Regions from separate parts of the Providencia alcalifaciens genome, predicted to be linked through region 2. Evidence: predicted binding sites of a transcription regulator. Region 2 holds the regulator's gene; the other holds the start of a gene.
The links. The regulator sigma-54, encoded in region 2, starts transcription at its own class of promoters, with help from an activator protein. The targets are predictions, from matches to a motif close to GTTGGCACANNTTTCGCTNT.
Positions count from the first base shown of each region.

Region 1: the regulator sigma-54 is predicted to act here: its motif matches at 5,322-5,341, upstream of glnA (glutamate--ammonia ligase).

Region 1 is NZ_OU659204.1:302,025-309,086, forward strand. Features, by position in the region: gene LDO73_RS01335 (fimbrial biogenesis chaperone) at 1-215, opposite strand, end outside; gene LDO73_RS01340 (fimbrial protein) at 270-791, opposite strand; gene glnG (nitrogen regulation protein NR(I)) at 1,096-2,562, opposite strand; gene glnL (nitrogen regulation protein NR(II)) at 2,572-3,621, opposite strand; gene glnA (glutamate--ammonia ligase) at 3,786-5,195, opposite strand; gene LDO73_RS01360 (helix-turn-helix transcriptional regulator) at 5,543-6,367, opposite strand; gene typA (ribosome-dependent GTPase TypA) at 6,794-7,062, shown strand, end outside.
Region 2 is NZ_OU659204.1:3,264,890-3,271,951, reverse strand. Features, by position in the region: gene pmbA (metalloprotease PmbA) at 1-982, shown strand, start outside; gene rnk (nucleoside diphosphate kinase regulator) at 1,117-1,527, opposite strand; gene npr (PTS phosphocarrier protein NPr) at 1,720-1,992, opposite strand; gene rapZ (RNase adapter RapZ) at 1,989-2,843, opposite strand; gene ptsN (PTS IIA-like nitrogen regulatory protein PtsN) at 3,024-3,491, opposite strand; gene hpf (ribosome hibernation promoting factor) at 3,580-3,867, opposite strand; gene rpoN (RNA polymerase factor sigma-54) at 3,891-5,336, opposite strand; gene lptB (LPS export ABC transporter ATP-binding protein) at 5,401-6,126, opposite strand; gene lptA (lipopolysaccharide ABC transporter substrate-binding protein LptA) at 6,132-6,689, opposite strand; gene lptC (LPS export ABC transporter periplasmic protein LptC) at 6,673-7,062, opposite strand, start outside.

The DNA.
Region 1 (7,062 bases), 970 kb from region 2:
GGTGGCGTAATAGAAAAAATTGACTGAGGATTATTTTCACCATCATCAATCCATGATTGAATTAAATAATCGATTTCATCAGGGTTTTCAATGATTATACTCGCATCTTTGACGCCTTCATTATAAATAACACGAGTTCCTCCAATAATGACGCCACCATATGCAGTTGTTGCGAGAGTAAAAAATAATATAAAAAAATAGAAATAGCTCTTCATATTTACACCATCAGTATTGGATCAATTTTATTGATATTAATTATTAAGGTTAACCTAGTTATAAATAATCAAAAAAGTTGCAGAAGCGTTGGCTGAGCCTGGCGTAACTGGTATCGCTTTGGCAATATAATTGGCAGTGAAATTAAGGTCATTTTCAACATTCGATAATAAAGGGTATTCACTGGATGGTGACAATAAGGTGATGACTGTATTTCTGTAATCGGTAAGTTGAACGCCTACGCCTGTTGCATTTGACGTGGGCTTTAAGGCGATAACGGTATTGTCATTTGTGTAAGGTGTTGCATCAAATGAAACCTTCGCGCTTGTGATAGCGATAGGACAATTAATTAATTTTATTGTAAATGGGACTGATGTTGATTTACTTCCTACACTAGGTAAATTAGCTTTCGGAATTTGACCTAGATTGACTTGGATGTTTTTTGATTCAGTTTTTACTTCACAGGCTTGGTCAATAATATCGCCTATAAACTCAATGTTTCCATCAGCAGCAAATCCAGAATTAATAAATAAAAATCCTATGCCAATAGTTAGGGTTTTAAATGAAAGTGCTTTCATTTGATTATCTCCAAAAAACAATTATTGCATTATTATAATGCTCTCCTTATTATTTTAGATGATTTAATTGATATTCGCTTCTATTTTGGTGTGATTTTTTATTTGAATGTGTTTTTATCAATATTATATATTCAACATAAGATTGGTTTTGTTAATTTGACCTTTATTATTAACTATTTTTGTTATTAGTGATGTTTTTTGATGATCTTGATTTGATTGATTGCTGTTAAATGATTTCATTATTGGTTTTGAATATGAAACCAATAATGAAATAAGAGTGATAAAATGGAATAATTTTAATTTGTTAATCTTCTATTCCAAGTTCTTTTAATTTACGTGTTAAGGTATTCCTTCCCCAGCCTAATAAGCGAGCCGCCTCTTGCTTATGTCCATGAGTATATTTTAGGGCACAATTGAGCATTGTTTTTTCGAGTAATGGCATGGCATCATTAAATAAATCTTGCTTGCCTTCGTTTAAAGCAGACTCAGTCCATTTTTCTAATAGATCAAACCAAGTAAGGTCAGGATCATAAGGATGGATGGAGGATGACGCAGGATCTTTCGCTAACTTGTTGGATTCTTGCTTATTAAACAGATCGCTCGGTAAATCTTGTGGAAGTACCTCTTGGCTGGCTGCCATCACGGTTAACCAACGGCAGACGTTCTCCAATTGACGTACATTTCCCGACCAAGAATAGCGTTGAAGAATTTTAATGCTGTCAGGATGCAGAACTTTGCTTTCTACCCCTAACTCTTTGGCGGTATTTTGCAAAAAGTAATGGGCGAGGCGAGGAATATCTTCAACGCGTTCACGTAATGGCGGAAGCTGCACGCGGATTACGTTCAGTCGATGGAATAAGTCTTCGCGGAATAATCCGTCTTCCACACGCTTTTCTAAGTTTTGATGCGTTGCGGCGATAATCCGCACATCGACCTTAACAGGGGTATAGCCACCAATTCGGTAAAATTGCCCTTCAGCCAGTACCCGCAATAAGCGCGTTTGCACATCCAGAGGCATGTCGCCGATTTCATCAAGAAATAAGGAACCTCGATTTGCTTGCTCAAAACGTCCTTGGCGAACTTGGGATGCACCGGTAAAAGCGCCTTTTTCGTGACCAAATAGCTCGGATTCAATTAAATCTTTTGGAATAGCCGCCATATTTAAGGCGATAAACGGTTCATTCGCGCGTGGGCTGTGTTGATGCAACGCGTGGGCAACTAGCTCTTTACCTGTACCGGATTCCCCGTTGATAAGCACACTAATCGAGGAGCGGGAAAGACGCCCAATAATTCGATACAGCTCCTGCATGGCAGGGGCTTCACCGATCATCGTAGACGAAATGACGGGAGCCTGTAGTTTATCACTTGCTGCACTATTTTGTTCACGGATATGGTTTTGCTCACGACTGTGGTTCAGCGCTCGCTCAACTAAAGCGACGGTTTCGTCGATATCAAAAGGCTTAGGGAGATAGTCAAAGGCACCAGATTGATAAGCATTTACGGCGGCATCTAAATCTGAGTGTGCGGTCATGATGATAATCGGCAGTAATGGGTGAGACTGTTTTAGTTGGCTAAGCAAAGCAAGCCCGTCCATGCCCGGCATACGAATATCACAGAGCAATACGTCAGGGACGTCATTGTTGAGGGCGGCAAGTACCGCATCGGCGCTGTCAAAACAGGTGCAATTAAGTTCGGCACTGTTGAGCGCTCGCTCCAGTACCCAGCGGATTGAACTGTCATCATCAACAACCCAGATTTTTCCCTTCTGCATGGTTATCTCCTATTTTTTGATGGGTAGATAAATAGAAAACTCGGTATGACCCGGCCAACTGGTAAACTCAATTTTTCCCGCATGTTGATCCACTAAACTGCGTGCGATAGATAAGCCTAAACCGGTGCCATCAGGGCGACCGCTGACCATCGGGTAAAATAGCGTATCTTGAATAGCGAGTGGAATACCGGGGCCGTTATCTTCAATATCAATCCGTGCGGCGAGCCTATAGCGCTCTCCTTGCAGCATCACTTGAAATGCGGTGCGGGTGCGTAAAGTGATGGTGCCACCCGTCTCGCCAAGAGCTTGCAAGGCATTGCGGGTGATATTGAGCAGCACTTGCTCCACTTGGTCTGGATAGTATTCCAAATCAGGAAGGCTTGGGTCGTAATCACGAACCAGCGTGACATTGCCCGGTTTTTCTAATCCGACTAAACGCATCACATTTTCCACACTATGATGGATACTTTGCTCAGTTTTTGGTCCCGGATATTGAGGACCTAATAACCTATCGACTAAGGCTCGGAGGCGGTCGGCTTGCTCAATAATCACTTGGGTATATTCATTTAGCTGCGGGTCGGGCAGCGCCTTAGACAATAATTGCGCCGCGCCACGTAATCCCCCCAATGGGTTTTTGATTTCATGGGCAAGCCCACGGATCAATTCACGGGCAGCAAGCTGCTGAGCATTTTGCGCCAACTCTTGGCTAAGGCGTCGCTGGCTATCCAATTGGGACAGTTCGACAAGAATAAATTGGTCGGATAAAGGCTGAGCACTCAAAGACATCATGTGAGAATGGTTATTGAGCACCAGCGTCACTTCGTTTTCGGTAAAACTGTGACCGGTTTTGAGGCTATTAAGCATCTGCTCATCATTTAATGAACAATAGTTGAATAGCAAAGGAAGCGGGGTGCCATAGAGCTTACGTGGGCTTTGTGCCAAAATTTGTAAGGCCGCATGATTGGCATAATGGATGATTAAATCGTAATCCAGCACTAATACGCTGTTAATTAAGGAATCGAGGAGATGTTCGGGGACAGGTAAATGCTCGGCTTTCATGTAATATTGCTCCTGCACTATTTTGGTGCATTATACGTTATTTACTGATTAACCGATACGTCGAAGCCAATATTTGCTGTTTATCACTCGGTGCAGAGAAAAGGCCCCATCCAAAGATGGGGCAAGTGCTTCACGGCAACAAAGACTATCAGTGGAACGGCGTGTTACGCACTGTAGTACATTTCAAATTCGAGTGGGTGTGGTGCCATACGAACGCGTTGGATATCAGCACGCAGTAATTCGATGTAAGCGTCGATAGCGTCGTCAGTAAATACACCACCACGAGTTAAGAACTCACGGTTTTTATCCAGTTCAGCCAGTGCTTCTTCTAAAGAGCCCGCAACTGTTGGGATCTCTTTTGCTTCTTCTGGCGGTAAGTCGTACAGGTTTTTGTCCATTGCATCGCCTGGGTGGATCTTGTTGATGATGCCATCAAGACCTGCCATTAACTGAGCAGCAAACGCTAAGTATGGGTTAGCAGCAGGGTCTGGGAAGCGAACTTCGATACGACGCGCTTTGGTGCTTGCGACCACTGGGATACGGATAGAGGCAGAGCGGTTACGTGCAGAGTAAGCCAGCATTACAGGTGCTTCAAAACCTGGGACTAAACGCTTGTAGGAGTTAGTTGTTGGGTTAGTGAATGCGTTCAGTGCACGAGCGTGTTTGATGATACCACCGATGTAGTACAGCGCCATCTCAGATAACCCGCCGTATTTATCGCCAGCAAATAGGTTCACACCACCTTTAGATAAAGACATGTGGCAGTGCATACCGGAACCGTTATCACCAACTAATGGTTTTGGCATAAAGGTCGCAGTCTTGCCGTATGCGTGTGCAACGTTGTGGACAACGTATTTGTAAATTTGAGTCTCATCCGCTTTTTTGGTCATGGTATTAAAGCGAGTTGCAATTTCGTTTTGACCTGCAGTTGCCACTTCGTGGTGGTGAGCTTCAACCACTAAGCCCATCTCTTCCATCGTGGTACACATAGCTGAACGTAAATCTTGTGATGAGTCTACTGGTGGTACTGGGAAGTAACCGCCTTTTACTGCTGGACGGTGACCTTTGTTACCGCCTTCGTATTTAGTGCCAGTATTCCATGCGGCTTCGATATCATCGATGTGATAGTAGCTGCTGTGCATGCTGTTGCCGAAGCGAATGTCATCGAACACGAAAAATTCTGGTTCAGGCCCAAATAACACTATATCCGCAATGCCGCTAGAGCGCAGGAAATCTTCAGCGCGTTTAGAGATAGAGCGAGGGTCGCGATCGTAACCTTGCATAGTGCCTGGCTCTAAAATGTCGCAACGAATGATTAAGGTATTATCGGCGTAGAATGGGTCTAACATTGCGGTAGATGCATCTGGCATTAATACCATGTCAGACTCGTTAATGCCTTTCCAGCCACCGATGGATGAGCCATCAAACATTTGACCTTCTTCAAAGAAGTCTTCGTCAACTTGATGAGCAGGGATAGTGATGTGTTGCTCTTTACCTTTGGTATCAGTAAAACGCAGATCAATAAATCTTACATTGTGCTCTTCGATTAACGATAAAACATGTTTAGCGGACATTCTCGGCTCTCCTGGTCGGGTCTAATCAACTTACGCAGCAATTAAGGTGTGCATAAGTTGGTTTATCTGGCTTCGCAAGATTAATGATTATTTCATTAACAATATTGCAAGCTCTCTAGGGTTATATAAGCGAAAAGCGTGCCAACTTTTAAAATCATCGTAAATGGGGGTGATGACAAGAAGATGGCAATGATTAGGCTAAAAAACAGTCTATCACTGCGCTGTATTGGTGCAAGCAAAAGATTTATCGCACTAATATGGTGCAATTAAGGGCGGGAGAAACAAAAACGGCGCAGTGCCATTGATTGGCTCCACACCGTTGGTATGTTTAGAGATATAAAAAAGGTTTATTCGTCATTACTGTCAGTTAATAACGTATTCACTTCTTCAATTTGTTTGACCGCATCATTGATGATCGCCGCAATTTGATGAGTTTGCTCTTCATTTAATTGCTTGAGCACCATTTTATGGCGAAGCAGGGCTTTAAAACGGCTTACGGCCATTTCGATATCTTCCGATAAGTTGCTGCCTTGCTGTAACTCACGGGCTTTCGCTAATTTACGGGTGATAACGGCTTCAGTTTCTTTATTCTGTGCGAGGTGTTCAGCCCCTTCAGGAGTAATAGAGAAGCTTTTGCGATTACGCTCTACAATTTGGGATTCCAAAAAGCCTTGTTCTTCTAATAGCGTTAAGGTTGGATAGATGACACCGGGACTTGGTACATATAAGCCATTAGACGCTTCTTGGATATCTTTGATGATTTCATAGCCATAGCTTGGTTTTTTTGCCACTAAAGAGAGCACCATAATGTGCAGATCTCCATGGTCAAATAGGCGACGTAGGCCTTTGCCGCGCCCGCGACGACCCTCGCCGTGACAGCCTTCACCGCGTCCACGACCATGACGACCCTCGCCGTGGCAGCCTTCACCGCGTCCACGACCATGACGACCTTCGCCGTGACAGCCTTCACCATGTTCACGACCATGACGACCTTCGCCGTGGCAGCCTTCACCATGTTCACGACCATGACGACCTTCGCCGTGACAGCCTTCACCGTGTTCATGACCATGACGTTGTTCTTGGTGTTCGCCATTATGGCAGCAGCCACCGTGCCCTCGTTGATGTTCGTCATGATGTGAGGAGTAAACATGACGGCATTGATGTATTCTCATAGGAACCTCTGTTATTATTTCGATATATCTAAATTTCGTTTATAGGTTCACTTTATTCCGATATATCTAAACTGTCAAATTAGATATATCTAAATAATAAAAAATGCATTGAAATGAGTGATAGGCGAAGAAAGTTTATTTTTTATTCTTTTTTTCGGCTGCTAATATTTCCTTTTTAGCGTATTATCCTGCCACTTTGTGATTTTCTAGTGCTGATAATTGCTATTTTTTTGAGCATCTTTGCACGACGACGCAACTGAATGTTTTTTAGCTAAAAACTTTTTTAATAGTGATGGCTTTCACATTTATTCCACTTGTGTGGAAAAACGTGTAAAATAACAGCAAATTAACGTAGAAAGTATGCTTTGGGCATTACAACAACTCATAAAGCATATTCCTTTCCTGTCAATTAAACGGTAAAAATCCTTGTCAATTCAAAACTTAAGAAACATCGCCATCATCGCTCACGTTGACCATGGCAAGACAACACTGGTTGGTAAATTACTGCAACAGTCCGGTACTTTCGGTGAACGCGAAACTGTTGATGAGCGTGTTATGGACTCCAATGACCTGGAGAAAGAGCGTGGGATTACAATCCTTGCTAAAAACACCGCTATCCAATGGAATGGTTATCACATCAATATCGTAGACACCCCAGGCCACGCCGACTTTGGTGGTGAAGTTGAACGTGTTAT
Region 2 (7,062 bases):
AAACTTGTTCCAAGCTACGGAGCTTTCCCCTGAGGAAGCAATCAAACTGGCATCGATTGCAGAAATGACCGCATTAAATGCAGATTCACGCATTGTGAATACGGAAGGCGGTAGCTTCAATGGGCACTATGGTATCCGTGTCTTTGGTAACTCTCTTGGTCTATTAAAGAGTTACAGTTCTAGCCGTTATTCGATGTCGAGCTGCGTGATCGCCGAGCAAAGTGGCGCAATGGAGCGTGATTATGCATACACCATCGCACGTAGCATGCAGGCATTAAAATCCCCTGAGTGGGTAGGCCAAGAATGTGCCCGCCGTACATTATCTCGCTTATCACCGCGTAAATTGCCAACAATGAAAGCCCCCGTTATTTTTGCCTCAGAAGTGGCAACAGGGTTATTTGGTCATTTAGTTGGTGCTATCAGCGGCAGCAGCATTTACCGTAAATCATCATTCTTAATGGATAGCCTTGGCAAACAAATTTTACCAAGCTGGTTAACCATCAATGAGCAACCACACTTAATGGGCGGTTTAGCCTCATCCCCATTTGACAGTGAAGGTGTGCGCACCATCGAGCGCAATATTGTGGAAAATGGCGTTCTGCAAACATGGCTAATGACCAGTTATTCTGCACGTAAACTGGGACTGCAAAGCACGGGTCATGCGGGCGGGATCCATAACTGGCGCATTGAAGGGCAAGGCTTATCATTTGACGCTTTGTTGAAGCAAATGGGCACAGGTTTAGTGGTTACTGAGCTGATGGGGCAGGGTGTGAGTGGGATTACGGGGGATTATTCCCGTGGTGCATCTGGTTTTTGGGTAGAAAATGGCGAAATTCAGTATCCGGTGAGCGAAATTACTATTGCGGGTAATTTAAAGGATATGTGGATGAACATGGTGACTATCGCCGATGATATCGAAACGCGCAGCAATATTCAGTGTGGTTCTGTGTTGATCCCTGAAATGAGTATTGCAGGGCAGTAATTTGTAGTTATTCAATAAGCTCTAAATAGCAAAAAGGCACTCAATGAGTGCCTGAATACCGCCTGAAGACTAATGAGAGTTTCTTGATGGAAACTTTTTTCGGCTAGTCTTCTTTCTCTTGTTGAGCATCGCAACTAGCGATGGAACTCGCCAGCCGCTTCAGGTTGATAAACAATTTCTAACACACGAACACGGGTTTCTACGCCGTTTGGCAGTGCCCAGCTAATTTCGTCGTTAACATGTAAACCTAATAACGCTGCACCGATTGGTGCCATCACGGACAGTTGTTCTGCACTATCTTTGAGAGAGGCAGGATAAACCAGTGTGCGTGTGCGCTCTTCGTTACTGATTAAATCTAAGAAACGAACAGTGCTGTTCATCGTGACCACATCTGCAGGGATCTCTTGTGGAGAGACGATATCTGCGCGGTCTAATTCGTCGTTGAGTGCTTCAGCAACAGGCGTACCCGCGTAAGCGGCTTGCTCCATCAGTGCATCTAAGCGTTCTGCATCTAAATCATTGATAATAATTGTTGGCTTTGTCATACCACACTCCAATAGGGACATACAAAGCAAACACCCCCCACCCAGAAGGCAGGGGGTGTTTGCTAGAAAATAGATTATGTAAAATATTAGGCGCTATAGGCATTAAAGGGAAGAGATCGGGATCACGAACTCGGTGCCTATGCGTGTAAAACCGTGTATATCGCTCTGTTCGCTAAGATGTAATGAGTTGAACTACTCTTCGTCAAATCCACTTTCAAACAGTTTAATGATTGCGGATAACGCCAAATCTTCATCGGGTCCGCTAACCTCGATATCAATTTTACTACCTTGTTCCGAGTCTAACATCAACATCGCAATAACGCTATCCGCCTCGGCCTCAATTTGACTGTCATTTTTTAAAATGACTCTAGAGCTAAATTGTTTAACTAAATCATAGAGAAGCATCGCTGGTCTAGCATGCATACCAAGACGGTTTTTCAGTGTAATCGTCGCTTTGACGGTCATTGCTTGCGTTTTTCCAACGTTCTGTGGCGTGACTGGACGTTTTTCCCACGGGAGCGGAAATAATCAGCCAGCTGTTCTGCAACATATACCGAACGGTGTTTCCCTCCTGTACAGCCGATGGCGACGGTGAGATAGCTACGGTTATTGGTTTCTAACATCGGCAACCATAACTCTAAGTAACTACGAGTCTGGTAAATAAAGTTATGAACCTCTGTGTGTCTATCTAAGAAGGCCGCAACAGGACGATCTAAACCGGTCATTGGGCGCAGTTTAGGATCCCAGTGTGGGTTTGGTAAAAAGCGCACATCGAAAACGTAGTCAGCATCAATTGGGATACCGTGTTTGAAACCGAAGGACTCAAACACCATAGTCAGCTCGCGCTCGCGTTTGCCCATTAAGCGAGTTCTGAGCATTTCCGCTAATTCGTGCACTGACATTTCTGAGGTATCAATGACCAAGTCAGCACGGGAGCGTAGCGGCTCTAATAGCTCGTTTTCTTCATCGATGGCACTTTCTAAGGATAAATTTTTACTTGAAAGTGGGTGTAATCGACGGGTATCGCTGTAACGACGAATTAATGTGTTGCGATCCGCATCCAGAAATAGCAGTTGTGGGGAGAAGGTTGATGGCAGTTTATCAATCGCTTCTTCGAACACTTCTGGATTGTCGGGCATATTACGCACGTCAATGCTCACGGCCGCAGAAATATTGCGATCGGCAAGTGAATTAGCTAATTCCGGCAGTAAAACTACCGGAAGGTTATCCACACAATAGAAACCCATATCTTCCAGCGCGCGTAGGGCAACGGATTTTCCCGAACCGGAACGGCCGCTGACAATCATCAGCACCATGAGCTAACTCCCTTCTGTCTCTTAAGGATTTATATCTTAATGATCGATTTCTCACTGATCACACATTTCTAATTGATCAAACACGTCTGACTATTTTGCATTTTGCGGTGTTTTACGATACAGAATGAAAGAAATCATAACAATATCATTAGGCTGGCATCAACACATATTAGTTATTACTTACTCAATGATGATCTGGTATAACTCTTCGTCACTTTTCGCACTGCGCAGACGCTTACAGAATGTTTTGTCCGCTAATTTTTTAGCAATAAGAGACAAAGTATGTAAGTGAGTTTTACATTGATCCGATGGAACAAGTAATGCAAAAAGCAGATCAACAGGTTGGTTATCAATCGCATCAAACGCAATGGGTTCTTCTAAATGTAAAAACACGCCAGCGGCGCGTGCACTTTCGCCTTCATTGAGTTTGCCATGAGGGATTGCAATCCCACCACCAATACCCGTGGTGCCAACTTTTTCTCTGGTTAGTAACGCTTCAAATACCGTATTTTCCGGTAATTCCAACTCGGCGGCTGCTAACTCACTAATAATTTCTAATGCTCTCTTCTTACTGGTGCAAACTAAATTATTACGTGTGCAACTGGCAGATAAAACATCGCTTAATTGGATTTCTATATCACTATTCATTTTATTATTCACTTAGGACTACAAAACCAGATGATGTATGCCACCATCTGGTTCAGAACATTAATCAGTCAACGACTGGCTAAATGTATTAGTGTTGTCTCAGTTTTTCTTTATGTTTGGTTAATTGGCGTGACAGCTTATCAAGGAGTAAATCAAGTGCCGCGTACATATCGTCGTCTTCCGCTGATGCGTGAAGTTCTGCGCCGTTGAGTTGCAGGGTGGCTTCAGCAATTTGCTGAACTTTTTCCACTTTCAGAACAACTTGGATATTGTTAATACGATCAAACAATTGCTCTAATTTCTTGAGTTTTTTCTCAACCGTTTCGCGCAATGCCGGTGTAACTTCAATATTGTGTCCAGTAATCTGAAATTCCATACAATCTTCCTTATATTATTGGGTTAAACCAACTGTTTACGTTGATTTGATGGCGGAATAGATAATGACTCACGATACTTAGCAACAGTTCGACGAGCAACTTGTATACCTTGCTCTGCCAGCATACTCGTCAATTTACTGTCACTCAATGGTTTTGCAGGGTTTTCCGCAGCAACCAGCTTCTTCACCAGTGCACGAATCGCAGTGGAGGAGGCTTCTCCCCCAGTGTCCGTGCTGACGTGACTGGAGAAAAAATACTTCAACTCAAAAATGCCTCGTGGACTATGCAGGAATTTTTGGGTTGTCACACGGGAGATAGTCGATTCATGCATGTCCACCTGATAGGCAATGTCTGCCAAAATCATCGGTTTCATGTACTCTTCACCTAACTCAAAAAATTCTTGTTGTTGCTCAACAATACAGGTCGCCACTTTGAGTAATGTTTCATGGCGGCTCTCTAAGCTTTTAATCAGCCATTTCGCATCCTGCAAGTGGCTGCGAATATATTGCGTGTCACTTTCGCTGGCTGAATTATTTGCCATTGAAGCATAATGATTATTGATGCTTAACTTAGGGATGCTATCTGTATTTAACTCAACTTGCCAGTGCCCACCGACTTTTTTCACCAGCACATCGGGAATAACATATTCCGATTCACCCGTATTGATTGACTGCCCTGGTTTGGGATTTAGCGTGAGGATCAGGTCAATTGCCGTTTTCAGTGCATCTTCTTTTAAGCGGGTCAGTTTGCTCAGTTGACGAAAATCACGATTTGCCAGTAAATCAATATGATTACTAATAATCAGTCTAGCTTCTTGTAGGCCAATTGTCTCTTTTGGGTATAAAGAGAGCTGAGTCAGCAAACACTCTTTGAGATCCTGTGCAGCTACCCCTAATGGGTCAAAATGCTGAATACGTTTTAAAACGGCAACCACCTCTTCTAAGGTGATATCGGGGTCATCAATCCCTTCGTGGATCTCGCTGATTGAGCTTGTGAGATAGCCTGAATCATCAATCGAATCGATAATTGAGGTTGCAATCGCGCGGTCGGTATCGGTAAACGGAGTCAGATCCGCTTGCCAGATTAGATAATCTTGCAGTGTTTGGGTGGTTTCCCCTTGGTAAACAGGAAGTTCATCGAAGCTGTAGTCGTTACTCGTTCCTGAGGGGGTGCCTGCCGTATAGATTTCATCCCAATCAGCATCTAGCGGAAGCTCATCGGGCATATCCGCTTTTTCAAGGGCATCTTTGGTATCGATTTCGCTGCTGTCAGTGTCGTTGCTTAGGCTATCTAAATTTTCTTGCTCAGAGGATGATTCTTCTTGTTCGAGCAAAGGGTTGGTTTCAAGGGCGAGTTGAATTTCTTGTTGAAGCTCAAGTGTGGATAATTGCAACAGGCGGATGGCCTGTTGCAATTGAGGCGTCATTGCAAGTTGTTGACTGATTCTGAGCTGCAAACTTTGCTTCATGAATGTGCTTTATTCTCCATTACCGCTTACACAACCAATATCATGACAACCAACAAGACAAATACTACAGTCTAAAGCCTTCACCCAAATAAACTCGTTTCACTTGCTCGTTTTCAAGGATCATCTCCGGCGAGCCGTGAGCAATCAAGTGCCCTTGGCTGACAATGTAAGCACGTTCACAAACATCGAGAGTTTCACGGACGTTATGGTCGGTGATTAATACGCCTAGCCCATAGTCGCGCAAGTGTTGGATGATTTTTTTGATATCCAAAACGGAAATCGGGTCAACCCCAGCAAACGGCTCATCTAACAGGATAAATTTTGGATTAGCAGCGAGGGCGCGTGCAATTTCCACACGGCGACGTTCACCACCAGACAGTGACTGACCTACGCTATCACGCAAGTGGGTAATATTGAACTCTTCCATCAGCTCTTCAGCGCGCTCTTTGCGCTGTTGTGAGGTTAAGTCTGGGCGAATTTCTAACACTGCCATCAGGTTGTCATACACGCTGAGGCGGCGGAAAATAGACGCTTCTTGAGGGAGGTAGCCAATACCACGACGAGCGCGCTCATGCAGAGGCAGTAAGCTAATATCTTCCCCATCAATTAAAATTTTACCAGCATCCCGCTGAACAATGCCGACTACCATATAAAAAGTGGTCGTTTTACCCGCACCGTTAGGGCCTAAGAGACCGACGATTTCCCCTGATTTCACTTCAAGGCTGACGTCAGTGACTACGCTGCGTTTTTTATAGGATTTCGCCAGATTCTCTGCGGTTAGTGTTGCCATAACAATTATTTACTCTTACTTGTTGATGAACCCTGCGCTGCTGGGCCTTTCTCTTGTAACTGTGCTGGTAATAAGACAGTCGTCACGCGCTTGCCTTTATCGCTGAACGCTTCCATTTTTTGCGTTGGAACGACGTAAGTGATCTTATCACCTTTGATATTGCTATCGAGCTGCTCAAGGTAGGCATCACCCGTTAATGTAACCAGCTGCTGATCGACTTCATAACGCGCTTTGGACGCGTGACCTTTAATTGGCTTGCCATCGTCTTGTAACTGGAAGAAAGTCACTGGCGTACCAAATGCTTCAATGACGATTTTATCGGAATCGCTGCTTGGACGCGTCACAACAACTTTGTTGGCACGAATATCAATGGAACCTTGCTTGATAACAACGTCATCAGTAAATGTGGTGATATTTTTTTCTAAATCAAGAGATTGCTTAACCGAGTTAATGGTCATCGGTTGTTGGGTATCTGTTTTCAGTGCCATTGCCGGTAGGCTAAGGGCCAAAATTGCACTTGCAACAGCCCCTTGAATAAAACTTTTCTTAGTTACTTGATTCATTGTGTTGCTCTTTTGGTTGTAACTCATAGTGAGTTTTAACATCTTCAATTAATTCAGCGGTTCTTGTACGAAGGTTCCCCTTCATTTTCAAGCCCGTTGAATTTAGCCCGTGTCCGATAATGGTAACTTTATCGTCAGATGAAACATCTTGTGTGACTAGATTGACCACTGCATTATCTGTGGTAATACGCTGGATTTGAGGCTCAGGGGTCAAACTGTTAACTTGAACATCGCTATACAGGTAGAGCACGCGCTCTTTGGTTAATCTTGCTTTAATGGATTTCACCGTCCAAGTCGGCATACCCGCATCGTTATAAGTGGTTAATACCGGATTGGTAAACCATGTGATTTTCCCATCGGTATAATTATCAAC